Regions from separate parts of the Pseudactinotalea sp. Z1748 genome, predicted to be linked through region 2. Evidence: riboswitches for the same ligand, from Rfam matches in the RefSeq annotation. Region 2 holds a riboswitch; each other region holds the start of a gene.
The links. A riboswitch is a leader RNA that binds a small molecule or an ion and turns the genes downstream of it on or off. The one in region 2 is predicted to bind thiamine pyrophosphate.

Region 1: linked by a shared signal. The riboswitch ahead of thiM (hydroxyethylthiazole kinase) and the one ahead of ACO0LU_RS14975 (thiamine ABC transporter substrate-binding protein) in region 2 are both predicted to bind thiamine pyrophosphate.
Region 3: linked by a shared signal. The riboswitch ahead of ACO0LU_RS02365 (YkoF family thiamine/hydroxymethylpyrimidine-binding protein) and the one ahead of ACO0LU_RS14975 (thiamine ABC transporter substrate-binding protein) in region 2 are both predicted to bind thiamine pyrophosphate.

What each region holds. Positions count from the first base shown of each region.
Region 1 covers NZ_JBMPQB010000002.1:78,465-82,702, forward strand. Annotated here, with positions in the region: gene thiD (bifunctional hydroxymethylpyrimidine kinase/phosphomethylpyrimidine kinase) at 1-42, opposite strand, end outside; gene thiE (thiamine phosphate synthase) at 39-707, opposite strand; gene thiM (hydroxyethylthiazole kinase) at 708-1,592, opposite strand; TPP riboswitch at 1,581-1,678, opposite strand; gene ACO0LU_RS04655 (LLM class flavin-dependent oxidoreductase) at 2,002-3,201, shown strand; gene ACO0LU_RS04660 (FMN reductase) at 3,220-3,837, shown strand; gene ACO0LU_RS04665 (LolA family protein) at 3,961-4,238, shown strand, end outside.
Region 2 covers NZ_JBMPQB010000007.1:38,645-42,882, reverse strand. Annotated here, with positions in the region: gene ACO0LU_RS14995 (Na+/H+ antiporter subunit E) at 1-387, shown strand, start outside; gene ACO0LU_RS14990 (monovalent cation/H+ antiporter complex subunit F) at 384-734, shown strand; gene mnhG (monovalent cation/H(+) antiporter subunit G) at 731-1,105, shown strand; gene ACO0LU_RS14980 (DUF4235 domain-containing protein) at 1,124-1,366, opposite strand; TPP riboswitch at 1,459-1,574, shown strand; gene ACO0LU_RS14975 (thiamine ABC transporter substrate-binding protein) at 1,622-2,755, shown strand; gene ACO0LU_RS14970 (ABC transporter permease) at 3,024-4,238, shown strand, end outside.
Region 3 covers NZ_JBMPQB010000001.1:497,512-501,749, reverse strand. Annotated here, with positions in the region: gene ACO0LU_RS02380 (protein adenylyltransferase SelO) at 1-342, shown strand, start outside; gene ACO0LU_RS02375 (PLD nuclease N-terminal domain-containing protein) at 469-672, shown strand; gene ACO0LU_RS02370 (hypothetical protein) at 890-1,840, shown strand; TPP riboswitch at 1,920-2,024, shown strand; gene ACO0LU_RS02365 (YkoF family thiamine/hydroxymethylpyrimidine-binding protein) at 2,068-2,754, shown strand; gene ACO0LU_RS02360 (hypothetical protein) at 2,817-3,566, opposite strand; gene ACO0LU_RS02355 (NCS2 family permease) at 3,726-4,238, opposite strand, start outside.

The DNA of each region.
Region 1 (4,238 bases), on a different contig from region 2:
GGGGTCGGATCCGGCGATGGACAGGACGCGCGGAATACTCATGCGCCGGCCTTGCCCGGGCCGGATCCTGCGGCGTCCCAGTCGGTACGCAGCCCCCGGGCCACCGCCTCGGGATCCGGCGCCGCACACAACGCCGAGACCACTGCCACCCCGCCGGCACCGGCGCGCCGCAGCGGCCCGGCGTCCTCGGGCCGCACGCCGCCGATCGCCACGCACGGCAGCGGCGTCCGGGCGGCGAACCGGCCGAACCCCTCGATACCGAGCGCGTCCGGATGGTCGGTCTTCGTCGTCGTCGGCCGGATCACCCCCACCCCCAGGTAGTCGACGGTGCCCCCCGGCAGGGCGGCGACGGCTTGCAGGTGCGCGACCGTATTGGCAGTGAGACCGACGATCGCCTCCGGTCCCAACTCCGCACGGGCCGCCACCGCTGTGTCATCGAGTTGCCCCAGGTGCACCCCGTGCACCGGCAGGCCGCGACTGTGCGCGGCGACGACGACGTCGAGCCGGTCGTTGACGATCAGGTGCGCCCGGCCATCGATCACCTCGGTGAGGTGCGTCAACTGACGCAGGTGATCGTCCAGGTCGGCCTCCTTGTCCCGCAGTTGCACGGTGTGCACCCCGCCGGCCACCGCGGCTGCCACCGTGGCCGGCACCCCGCGTGGTGCGCACAACTCGCGGTCGGTGACCAGGTAGATGCCGGGCTGCATTCAGGCCTCCTGCGGGTCCGGCGCAGGTGCCGCCAGCACCTCGACCCGAGCCTGCTCGATCACCTGCTCCGGGGTGATGCCGGCCAGTGCGTCCAGGAACGCGGGCAGGAACGTGCCCGGGCCGTGAGCGTCGGTGGCAGCCACTTCGGCGGCGATGCCGTAGACCACGTGCGCGGCGGAGACAGCGGTCAGCGCGCTGGTGGTCCCACGGGCACCGAGCATCGCGGCGATGATCGAGCCGAGTGCGCAGCCGGCGCCGGTGATCCGGGTGAGCAACGCGTGGCCGTTATCGACCCTGATGGCCGCTGACCCGTCGGTGATGAGGTCACGCGCACCGGAGACCGCCACCACCATCGAGGTCTCGCGGGCCAGGGCTGCGGCGACCGGGGCGGCTGTATCGGTGTCGTCGGCAGAGTCCACCCCGCGCCCACCAGCCCCGGCGCCTGCCAGTGCCATGATCTCCGAGGCGTTGCCGCGCACTGCCGTGGGCCCGGCGGCGAGTAGTTCGGCGGCGAAACCGGTGCGCAACGGCAGCGCTCCGATCGCCACCGGGTCAAGCACCCACGGGGTGCCGGCTTCGCTCGCGGCGCTCACCGCCGCCCGGCCGGCGTCGCGCTGCTGATGGGACAACGTGCCCAGGTTGATCAGCAGTCCGGACGCCATCGGGGCGAACACCCCCGCCTCCTCGGCCGTGTCCACCATGGCCGGTGCCGCCCCGATCGCCAATAACGCGTTGGCGGAGAAGTTCGTGGCCACGTGGTTGATGATGTTATGCACCAACGGGCTGTGCTCCCGCAGGGCTCGCAGCAGGTGTGCGGCCTGCTCTGTCACGTGGACCGCCTCCGGAAGGCCCGCCGATTCGGTGTGACCGTAAACATCAGTCATGGACATTCCCTTCGCTAGTACGAACTAGTGCAGGTTCGACGGGTGTCATCTCAGCCGCGCGGTGGGCGGCACCCCGTGTCGTGGCCTTCGAGTCTAACAACCCCACCCCGCAGAAGGTCGGGTCGCCCCCACACCCCCCACACCCCCCACACCCCCCACCGCCCCCACCCCCCACACCCGCCGAGAGCGACCCTGGTGGTCGAGGACGAGTGGCAGGAACGTCGCCGTCGACCACAACCCTCGTTCTCGGCGGTGGTGTGTGGAAAGCGGGGGTGGGGTGCGGGAAAGGGGGTGGGGTGCGGGAAGGGGGTGGGGTGCGGGAAGGGCGGTGGGTGGAATAGAACGGGTGGCGGTGATGTTTGCCAGGGTGTATATGCAAATGCATCGAGTTTCTTGAGGGGCCTGCACCATGCAGTTCGGAATCTTCAGCGTCAGTGACGTCACCACTGACCCCACCACCGGTCACACGCCGAATGACACCGAGCGGGTACGGGCGATGATGACCATCGCCCAGCACGCCGACCAGGCCGGGCTGGAAGTCTTCGCCACCGGTGAGCACCACAACCCCCCGTTCGTGGCCTCCTCGCCGACCACGATGCTGGGCTACCTGGCCGGGACCACCAAGAACATCACGCTGTCCACCGCGACCACCCTGATCACCACCAACGACCCGGTGAAGATCGCCGAGGACTACGCCATGCTGCAGGTGCTCGCAGACGGCCGGATGGACCTGATGATGGGCCGCGGTAACACCGGCCCGGTCTACCCCTGGTTCGGCCAGGACATCCGCCAGGGCGTGAACCTCGCGATCGAGAACTACGCGCTGCTGCGCCGACTGTGGACCGAGGACGTGGTGGACTGGGACGGGAAGTTCCGCACTCCGCTGCAGGGCTTCACCGCCACACCCCGCCCGCTGGACGGGGTGCCCCCGTTCGTGTGGCACGGCTCCATCCGTACCCCCGAGATCGCCGAGCAGGCCGCCTTCTACGGCGACGGGTTTCTGCACAACAACATCTTCTGGCCGATCGACCACACCAAGAAGATGGTCAGTTTCTACCGGAAGCGCTTCGAGCACTACGGCCACGGCAAGGCCGACCAGGCGATCGTTGGCCTGGGCGGACAGTTCTTCGCCCGGAAGAATTCCCAGGACGCGTGGAACGAGTTCCGGCCCTACTTCGACAACGCCCCGGTCTACGGTCACGGACCCTCGATGGAGGACTTCACCCGCGAGACCCCCCTGACCGTGGGTTCACCGCAGCAGATCATCGACCGCTACGCCACGATGCGCGAGCACGTGGGCGACTACCAGCGGCAGTTGTTCCTCATCGATCACGCCGGGTTGCCGGTGAAGACGGTGCTGGAGCAGATCGACATCCTGGCCGAGGAGATCGTGCCGGCGCTGCGCGAGATCAACGAGGCAGCCCGTCCCGCGCATGTCCCCTCGAACCCGCCCAGCCACGCCGACCGGGTGGCCCAGGTCGCCGAGGCCGGCAAGTCCCAGGGCCAGCACGTGGCCGGGCAGGACCACTGGACCGGCCGCCGAGCCGAGGACGACGTCGCTACTGCCGCCGCCGGCGCCGCCCAGCGTGGTGCCGCATTCGGACTCTGAAGAAAGGACTCATCTCTGATGACTGCCCGCACAATCGTTGCCGTCTCCGGTGGCCTGAACAAGCCCTCCTCGACCCGGCTGCTCACGGACCGGCTGGTCGAGGCCGCCGTGAGTGAACTCAAGGCCCGCGGCGTCCAGGCGCAGGTGGAGGTCGTGGAACTGCGCGACCACGCCCACGACACCGTCAACGCGATGCTGTCCGGGTTCCCCTCCGGTGACCTCAAGGGAGTGCTGGAGCGCCTAGCCGGCGCCGACGGCGTCATCGCCGTCAGCCCGATCTACACCACCGGAGCGTCCGGGTTGTTCAAGTCCTTCGTGGACATCATCGAGAAGGACGCCCTGACCGGGATGCCGGTACTGCTGGGAGCCACCGGTGGTACGGCGCGACACTCCCTGGCGCTGGAGTACGCGATCCGGCCGATGTTCACCTACCTGCGGACCGATGTGGTCACCACCGCGGTATTCGCCGCCACCGACGACTGGTCCGGTCGGGCCGACGACGTCAATCCGCTCCCGGCCCGGATCCGCCGGGCGGGTCGCGAATTCGCCGAACTCGTGGCGGCCCGGGACGAGGCCCGCCCGGCCGACCTGTACGACGACGTCCCCTCCTTCGAGGCGATGTTCTCCAAACTCTGAGCACCGCCGGCGCTCAGCCGAGGGCCGTACCCGCCGAGGGCGCCTCATCGCACCGGGAATGGTGAGTACTGGTCGACGGCCGTGGTGAGGCGTATGGTCGAACCAGCACGCAAGGAGGTCACGATGACCCGCAGATGGCACCGCTGGCTACCGGCCGCAGTGGTCGGCGTCGTGATCGCGGGCGGGGTCGGGCTCACGGCGCAGGCCGGCTCGGCCGATCTGCCCGAGAAGTCACCCGAGGACGTCCTGGCCATGATGGCCGAGCACTCGGTGGAGGCATTCTCCGGGGAGTTCCAGACGAGCACCGAACTCGGACTGCCCGATCTGTCCGGCCTGGATGGAGCCTTCGGCCACGGGCACCGCGGTGGCATGCCGGCGCCGGATCTCGCTGAGGATGCCGC
Region 2 (4,238 bases):
GTCCACCTGGTCGGGCGGTTCATATTCGACGTTCTGCACGCCTCGGTCCAGGTTTCATGGCTGGCGTTGCATCCCCGCAAGGCTCCCCAGGGTGGTGTGGTCCGGATCCGGTTGCGGTCGGCATCGGACCTGATCCTGACTCTGACCGGCGTGTTCACCTCCCTGGTTCCCGGTTCGATCATTGTGGAGGCGCATCGACTCACCGGAACTCTGTACGTGCACGTGCTGGATCTGGGCATGACCGACGGTGCCGACGGGATGCGCAAAATGGTGCTGGCCCAGGAACGCCGGTTGCTCTATGCCTTGGCCAACCAGGAGGATCTGGCCAAGGCCGGACTACCCCGGCGGCGTTGGTGGGGCGGCGGTCGAGGGGAGGTCGATCAGTGAGCCCGGTGGTGATGTGGATCGCCGGGACGATTCTCCTGGTGGCGGTACTGGTGGCGCTGCGCCGGATGGAGGTCGGCCCGAGCATGCTGGACCGGATTGCCGCGCTCGACGTGGTGGTTGCCGCATTGATCGGGGCCAGCGCGCTGTGGTCGGCCGGCACCGGGCGGGTGGACCTGGTCCCGTTGCTCACGGTCATGGCGATCGTCGGATTCGTGGCCGCAGTGGCCCTGTCCAGGTTCGCGGCCAGCGAGCCCGAGGACGAGGGCAGGATCCTCACCCACGAGGAACTGGCGCAGGTCGAGAGAGCGCGGCTGGCCCGGATGGACGAACAGGAGCCTGAAGGATGAGCTGGGACCTGCTCCGCGAGGTGATGGCCTCGGCGTTCTTCCTCACCGGGACGTTCCTGACCCTGGTGGCCGCCATAGGCGTGAACCGCTTCCCGGATCTGTTATCCCGCATGCACGCGGCCACCAAGCCGCAGGTCCTGGGCATCATTCTGATGATGAACGGCCTCGCCCTGTCACTGGCGTCCTGGCAGGTGGGCTGGAAGGTGCTTCCGGTGATCGTGTTCCAACTCGCTACCGCGCCGGTGGCCGCGCACATGGTGGGCCGGGCGGGCTACCGCACCGACAGGGTCCGGTTCGACCTGCTCGGGGTGGACGAACTTACCGAGGATCTGGAGTCGGTACGTGCCGAGAACGGGGACTCCCAGGCCTGACCTGCTGTGCGACCGCCCTCAGCGAGCGACGTCGCCGCTCGACATCCACTTGTGGGCGCCACGGCTGGCGTAGGCGCGGACCAACGCCACCAGCGCGCTGGAGATCGCCGCGAAGAGCACGATCTCAGCGATGGGCATGCTTCCGTCCTTGTCGTCGGTTGGTGGCTCATGACCGGTGACGCTCTTCCAGGCGGTGCCGAGCACCTTGTTCGCGACGAGGCCGGCGACGATGGTGGCAACGGCGGTGACGACTCGCTCCATGGCAGATCTCCTTTACGACGACTGCACCCAGCGTAGCCGTCCACGATCCTCGCGCACCCGTCGGCCGCACCGGCCGACGGGGTGTAGCCTCGTGGGTGCGACAGGGGAGCGTCGACCGAGTCAGGTGCGGCGCTGAGAGTGCGGCCACCCGCAGACCCTCGAACCTGCTCCGGTTAGCACCGGCGAAGGGAGTCGAGCATCTCTCCCGTGGCGTCGCGCCGCGGACCCCTTCTCACATCACGCTGAGGAGGAAGAATGAATCACCACACCATGTCTCACCGCAGACCTGTACGGATCGGACATCTTGCCGCGTTCACCGCTCTGGCACTGGCCGTGGCCGCCTGCACGGTGGGCACCGGGAACGACAACCCCGACACCACCCCTGACGACGACGCGGACACCACCGCAGTAGAGGAGGGCGAGGCCACCGGAGCCGGAGGCACGGTCCAGGTGGTCACGCACGACTCGTTCCACGTCTCGGAGGACCTGATCAGCCAGTTCGAGTCGGACTCCGGCTACACGCTGTCCTTCAGCGCACCCGGTGACGGTGGAGCCCTGGTGAACCAGTTGATCCTGACCAAGGACGCGCCCCTGGGCGACGTCGCCTACGGCATCGACAACTCCTTCGCCTCCCGCGGTATCGCCGAGAACGTCTTCAGCCCCTACACCTCCGCTGCACTGCCCCCGGCCGCCGAGGACTACCTGATCGACGGCGGAAACGAACTCACTCCGATCGACGTGGGCGATGTGTGCCTGAACATCGACACCGCCTGGTACGCCGAGGCCGGTATCGCCGAGCCGTCCGACCTGGCCGACCTGACCGGGCCTGACTACGCCGACCACGTGGTGGTGACCAACCCGGCCACCTCCTCACCCGGCCTGGCGTTCCTGCTGGCCACGGTCGCCGAGTTCGGGGACGGGTGGACGCAGTACTGGCAGGACCTGGCCGACAACGGCCTGCTCGTCGTCGACTCCTGGTCCACCGCCTACTCCGAGGAGTTCTCCGGCTCGGTCGGACAGGGCCCGCGCCCGGTGGCGTTGTCCTACTCCACCTCGCCGGCCTTCGAGGTCGGACCGGACGGGGAGGACCCGACGACGACGGCGATGCTCGCCTCCTGCTTCCGGCAGGTTGAGTACGCCGGGGTGCTGGCCGGGGCGGACAACCCCGAGGGCGCCGAGGCGTTCATCGACTTCCTGCTCAGCGACGCCGTCCAGGCTGACATTCCCGGACAGATGTACATGTACCCGGTCAACCACGACCTGGAACTCCCGCAGGAGTGGACTCAATGGGCCCCCCTCGCCGAGGAACCGTTGACCGTGGACCCGGCGGAGATCGACGAGAACCGTCAGGACTGGATCCAGGCTTGGACCGACATCGTGATCGGCTGAGGATGGGAGCCAGCACCGCCCGGTCCAGCCCGACCCGGCCCAATCCGACTCGGCCCAATCCGGCCCGGCGCAATCTGACCCGGCCCAATCCGGCCCGGCGCAGCCCGGTACGGCACGGCCCGGCACGCCCCGGCTCGGCCCGGCCCGATCCGGTAGGGCCCGGCCGGGTCCGGGTCTGCGTGGCTCGGCGTTGCGCTGCCGTCCGGGTGGGTCTGCGCACTGCGTCACCCGGTCGGCCGCGGGCCGCCGAGTAGGAGGGGTCCTGGGGATGGCACGGTGGTTGCGAGGCGGGGTGTGGGTGCTCGCGGCCGCCGTGCCGCTGGTGTTCCTGGCCATCTTCTTCGCCTGGCCGGTGACCACCCTGGTGTTGCGTGGTTTCGTGCCGGACGGTTCGTGGGACCTCAGCGGCTTCACCGAGGTGTTCGCCCGCCCGCGCACCTGGCGGATCCTCTTCCTCACGATCGCGCTGGGGGTGCTCGGCACCGTCTTCTCGGTGGTGCTCGGCGTCCCCGGTGCCTATGTGCTGTACCGGCGCACCTTCCGCGGCCAACGGATCCTGAGGGCGCTGATCACGATCCCGTTCGTGCTGCCCACCGTGGTGGTGGGGGTGGCGTTCCGGGCGCTGCTGGCCGCTGACGGCCCGCTCGGGTTCCTCGGCCTGGACCGCACCTTCACCGCGATCGTGCTGGCGCTGGTGTTCTTCAACTACGCGATCGTGGTGCGCACCGTGGGCGGCTTCTGGGAGCGTCTGGACCCGCGCACCGAGCAGAGCGCCCGGGCCCTGGGCGCTTCCCCGGCGCGCGCCTTCTGGTCTGTGACATTGCCGGCGCTCACCCCGGCGATCACCTCCGCCGCCTCGGTGGTGTTCCTGTTCTGCTCCACCGCGTTCGGAGTGGTGCTGGTGCTGGGCGGGATCCGGTTCGGCACCATCGAGACCGAGATCTGGATCCAGACCACCCAGTTCCTCGACCTGCGCACCGCCGCGGTGCTCTCGGTACTGCAACTATCGGTGGTGACCGCCGCGCTCATCACCTTCTCCCGTGCCCGGGCTCGGCGGGAGGCGGCCCTGAAACTACACGGCGCCCAGCACCAGGCACGCCGGCTGCGGCTGTGGCAGCCCGTGCCGCATCGTCGAGAGCGAGGGTTATGGGCGAAGTCGAGTGTCCGCACCGTCGGTCTCGGCCATACGGCTCGAAGTCGAGGCCGGCTTGCCGCCCGCTGGGGCCGCCCGGGGCCTGATCTTCCGGCGGCCGCGGTGACCGCCGTGGTGATCGTGGGCCTGCTCGCGCTACCCCTGGCCACGCTGGTGGTGCGCTCGCTGCGCACGCCGTCGGGCGCGTGGGGGCTGGACAACTATGTGGCCCTGGGCAGCACCGGCGGGCCGAACGCGCTCACCGTGACGGTATGGGACGCGGCCGCGAACTCCCTGCGTGTGGCTGTGGATGCCACCGTGATCGCGGTGGTGGTGGGCGCACTGGTGGCG
Region 3 (4,238 bases), on a different contig from region 2:
GACGGCGCCCGTGGTGATGAGGTTCCGGCCCCGGCATCGCTCGACGGGGCCGGAGGCGAGGCTGCGTCATCGACCGAGCGGCCGGCCTTCGAGCCGTGGCTGCAACGCTGGCTCTCCTATCGCCCGGATGCGAGCGTGATGGCCCAGGTGAACCCCATCTACATCCCACGCAACCACCTGGTCGAGGAAGCTCTCGCCGCTGCCGGCACCGCAGACCTGGGCCCCTTCGATGAATTGCTGGACGTGATCACCCAGCCGTTCACCGAGCGCCCGGGACTGGAGCGCTTCACCGAGCCGGCCCCGGCCGAGGCCGCCCCGTTCGTGACGTACTGCGGAACCTGACAACTTCCGAGGCCGCCCCGTTCGTGACGTACTGCGGAACCTGACAACTTCCGAGGCCGCCCCGTTTCCGCGGAACCTGACCTCCCAGGGCCAGTGCCCACCCGGTCCCGTTGCTATGGTCGGAACATGTTTGATGCGGTCGCAGGGGGCCTCGTGGTCGTCGTCTTCGGGCTGGCGTGGCTGGCGCTCATCGTCGCCGCACTCATGTCTATCGCGCAGTCGCGGAACTATACCTCCGGACTCAAGGCGCTGTGGATGCTGGCCGTGTTCGCCCTGCCGTTCCTGGGCACTCTGGCCTGGTTCCTCATCGGCCGCCACTCCCACAGCTGACAACTCACCAGCCACCCCCACCCGGCCCCCAGCCCGGCCCCAGCCCGGCCCCGGCCCCAGCCCCCGCCGAAGTCAGCATTAGTCGGCTGAACGCGCCGCAAAGTCGACCAATGCTGGCTTCGGCGGGGGATGGGCGGGTATGCACACTGGGAAACTGTGTCCACAGGTGCTGGTGGGCAGCCGCTATGGGCGCGGTGGATTGGTGCTTACTGGCGTCATGCGCACGGTACCGATCCCGGAGGGCCTGCTGCGGTACACCCACTGGCAGTGCGGCCTCATTTCCACCGCGCAATGCCGGGCTCTGGGCATCAGTGGCGACCGGTGCGCCACCCTGGTCGCTCGCGGCATGTGGAAGCGGGTCGTGCGCGGCGTCTACGACACCGAGCCGGACCGTCCGACGGACTTCGACGCGTCCCGGCGCAAGGCCGCCTGGACCGGCCTGCTGGCGATCGGCAAGGACGCCATTGCCGTGGGGTGCTGCGCCCTGGCCCTCCATGGCGTCGCAGGGCTGCCCCAGCAGTTGACGCCGGAAGTAGCGCTCACAGGTGGGCGCTGGCTGCGGGGACCGGTCGGCGTCGTTGTGCGCCGGTATCGTGACGTGCCGGTGCGGGTGCGGTACGCCGGCTGGCAGGTGAGCGACGTCCCCACCGCACTCGTCCACGCTCTGCCACTCCTGCGACGCGATCACGGGGTCGCCGTGCTCGATTCGGCCCTCAACCAAGGCCTCATCAACACCAGCGACCTCACCGACGTCCGCCGGTGGCTGCAGGGGCGACGCGGTGCCGCGCGAACCAGCAGGTGGTGGCCGCTCGTGGATGGTCGCGCCGAATCACCATTGGAGACGTGGGCCCGGCTCGACTGTCATGACCACGATCTGCCACCGGACCAACTCCAGGTGGTGTTGCGCGACGCCACCGGTACGCTCATCGGGCGCGGTGACATGGGATGGCGGCGCCGCGACGGCGGTTGGGTCATCGTCGAGATGGACGGACGCCAGGTCCACAGCGAACCCGAGGCGCTCTTCCGGGACCGGCAGCGCCAGAACCGGTTGCTGGCCGAGGCGGATGCCACCGTCCTGCGATTCACCAGCCGCGACCTGCGCCCACCCGGCACCATCGCCCACCACGTCCGCCAGGTCCTCACCACCACCCGCCGAAGTCAGCATTGATCGGCTGAATCTGCGGGCAAAGTCGATTAATGCTGGCTTCGGCGGGTGGACAGCGCCGGTCCGCCACGGTTAGCGTCGAACCTACCCCCCGGGGAGCGCGCGGAGCGCTGAGAGTGCGGAGAGTCCGCAGACCCGTCCACCTGATCCGGTTCGTACCGGCGTAGGGAGTTGGGCACCCGCCGATGAGCGTCGGCGGCTCGTGAGGTACCCCGGGACCGGAGGCACCGATGATCACCACCGGCCACGGCAGCACGGAGGCAATCACCACGACCGGCACCAGCGAGGCCACGCCACGCGAGTTGGGCGTCGGGATGCGATTCAGCCTCCACCCGCACACCGACGACTTCGTGCGCGTGATCCTGGACTCCCTCGCCGAGGTGGAGGCGAGCGGCGCGGGCGAGGGGCTGGTGATCGAGACCGACGAGGTCAGCACATACGTCGGTGCTCGGGCGGTGCCGGCCGAACAGGACCTGGCCGGCTACCTGGTGGCTGCCATCGCCGCTGCCTCCCGGCACTCCGGTGGCGGGCACGTCGCCGCCCACGTGCTGTTCTCCCGCGGTTGCCCGGGCGAACGTACCTGCGACCTGACCTCCACGATCCTGCCCGAGGTGGCCCCGGTGCGCCTGGAACCCACCGGCATCGAGGCGGTGGCGCAGTGGTCGCTGTACCCGCTACTCGATGGTGGGGATGATGCCGGCGAACACATGTCCATCATCGAGGCGGCTATCACCCGCGCACAGGCGCGCGGGGTTGCCGCCCCTGCGGCCCACTACGCCACCAAATTCACCGGCGACCTCGCGGAGGTGGTGGCCACCGCCGTCGACGCGTGGGCGCGGGTGGGCACCACCGTCCCGCACGTGGCGACCCACCTGACCATCTCGGTGGGCTCACCCACGCCGGCCCGCGGGACGTAACCGCGCCAGCCCAGTTCACGAGCGCCCGTCCGCCTCGCGCACTGGCGGTGTGGGGTACGCGCTCAGGGAGCCCCGTCGCGCACCGTGGTGACCAAGTCGGTGAGGCTGGGCTTCGCCGGGGTGGAGGCGAACCCGAACCGCACCGGCGGGTCGATCGGAACCATCGCGCCCAAGTCCGTTCCATCCCACGAGGTACGAGCACCGGCGAGGCGATGAAGGTCGCTCGCACCGTAGTACTCCCTGCGCCCACCCCCGGCCGAACCGCGGGTGCGCACCCCTGGCAGGGCCACCCGCGCGACCGGATCGGTCAGGAGGGTGAACCAGGGCGCACCGGTCACCGCAGCGGGCAGCGCGCGCAACAGCCAACCCACCGCTGCCCGCTTGCCGATCTGCACGGTTGCGGACAGTGGGCCGGCTTCGATCTGCCACCGCTCCCCCGCCGTGGTGGGCGCAGTCCGCGGCAGCGCCTCAGCCGGTACGGGCGGCTGGGAGGAGCCGGGATCTGCCATTCCCCGCACAACGGCGTCACGCGCACGAGCCCCTGCCGGGGATCTGGGCGCATACCGGTGCACGGTCACGTTCGCGGGCTCGACGGCATCGAACTGGTAGGTGGCCGAGACGAACTCGGCGACCTCCGTCGATGGCGCCAGTAGCACTCGATGCCCGTGCGGATGCTGCACCATCACCCCCGCGAATGGCCCCAGCGGAGTGGTGTGCCAGTTACCCACGACGAACCGGGTCCCACCGGCGGTCCCCCAACCGGCGATCCGACCGGAGAACCTCCAGGTGCGGGGCGGAGTGGAGCGGGTCATCCCCCATGGTCCATCGGCAGGCGCCGGCGCACCAACCGCGGCGCAATCACTCGGAGCACCGGGCCACCCGGAGCAACTGCCCACCCGGCCCGCTCCCCGACCCAAGACCACCGGCGGACACAGTACCCGCGCCGCCCCGCACCCCGACTGCCGGCCCCGCTAACCCCCGAGCAGCGTTCCGATCGGACCGCGCACGAAGTAGAAGACGAACATCAGCGAGGTCACCCACATCAGCGGGTGCACCTTGCGGATCCGTCCGGCACCTACCTGGATGATCACGTAGGCGATGAACCCGGCGCCCATCCCCGCGGCGATGGAGAAGGTCAGCGGCATCATCAGGATGGTCAGGAACGCCGGGATCGCCACCTCGGTGCGCTTCCAGTCGATCCCGGTCACCTGGGCCATCATCAGGAAGCCCACCAGCACCAACACCGGCGTAGCCGCTTCGAAGGGCACCAGCGCCACGATCGGGGAGAACAGCGTGGCCAGCAGGAACGCGATGCCGACCACCACGCTGCTCAGCCCGGTCCGGGCCCCCTCACCGACGCCGGCTGCGGATTCGATGTACGCGGTCGCCGTCGATGCCGATCCCGCCCCGCCGGCGATGGCCCCGAAGGAGTCCACCACCAGGATCTCTCGGGTCCGCGGCGGGTTGCCCTGCTCATCCAGCAA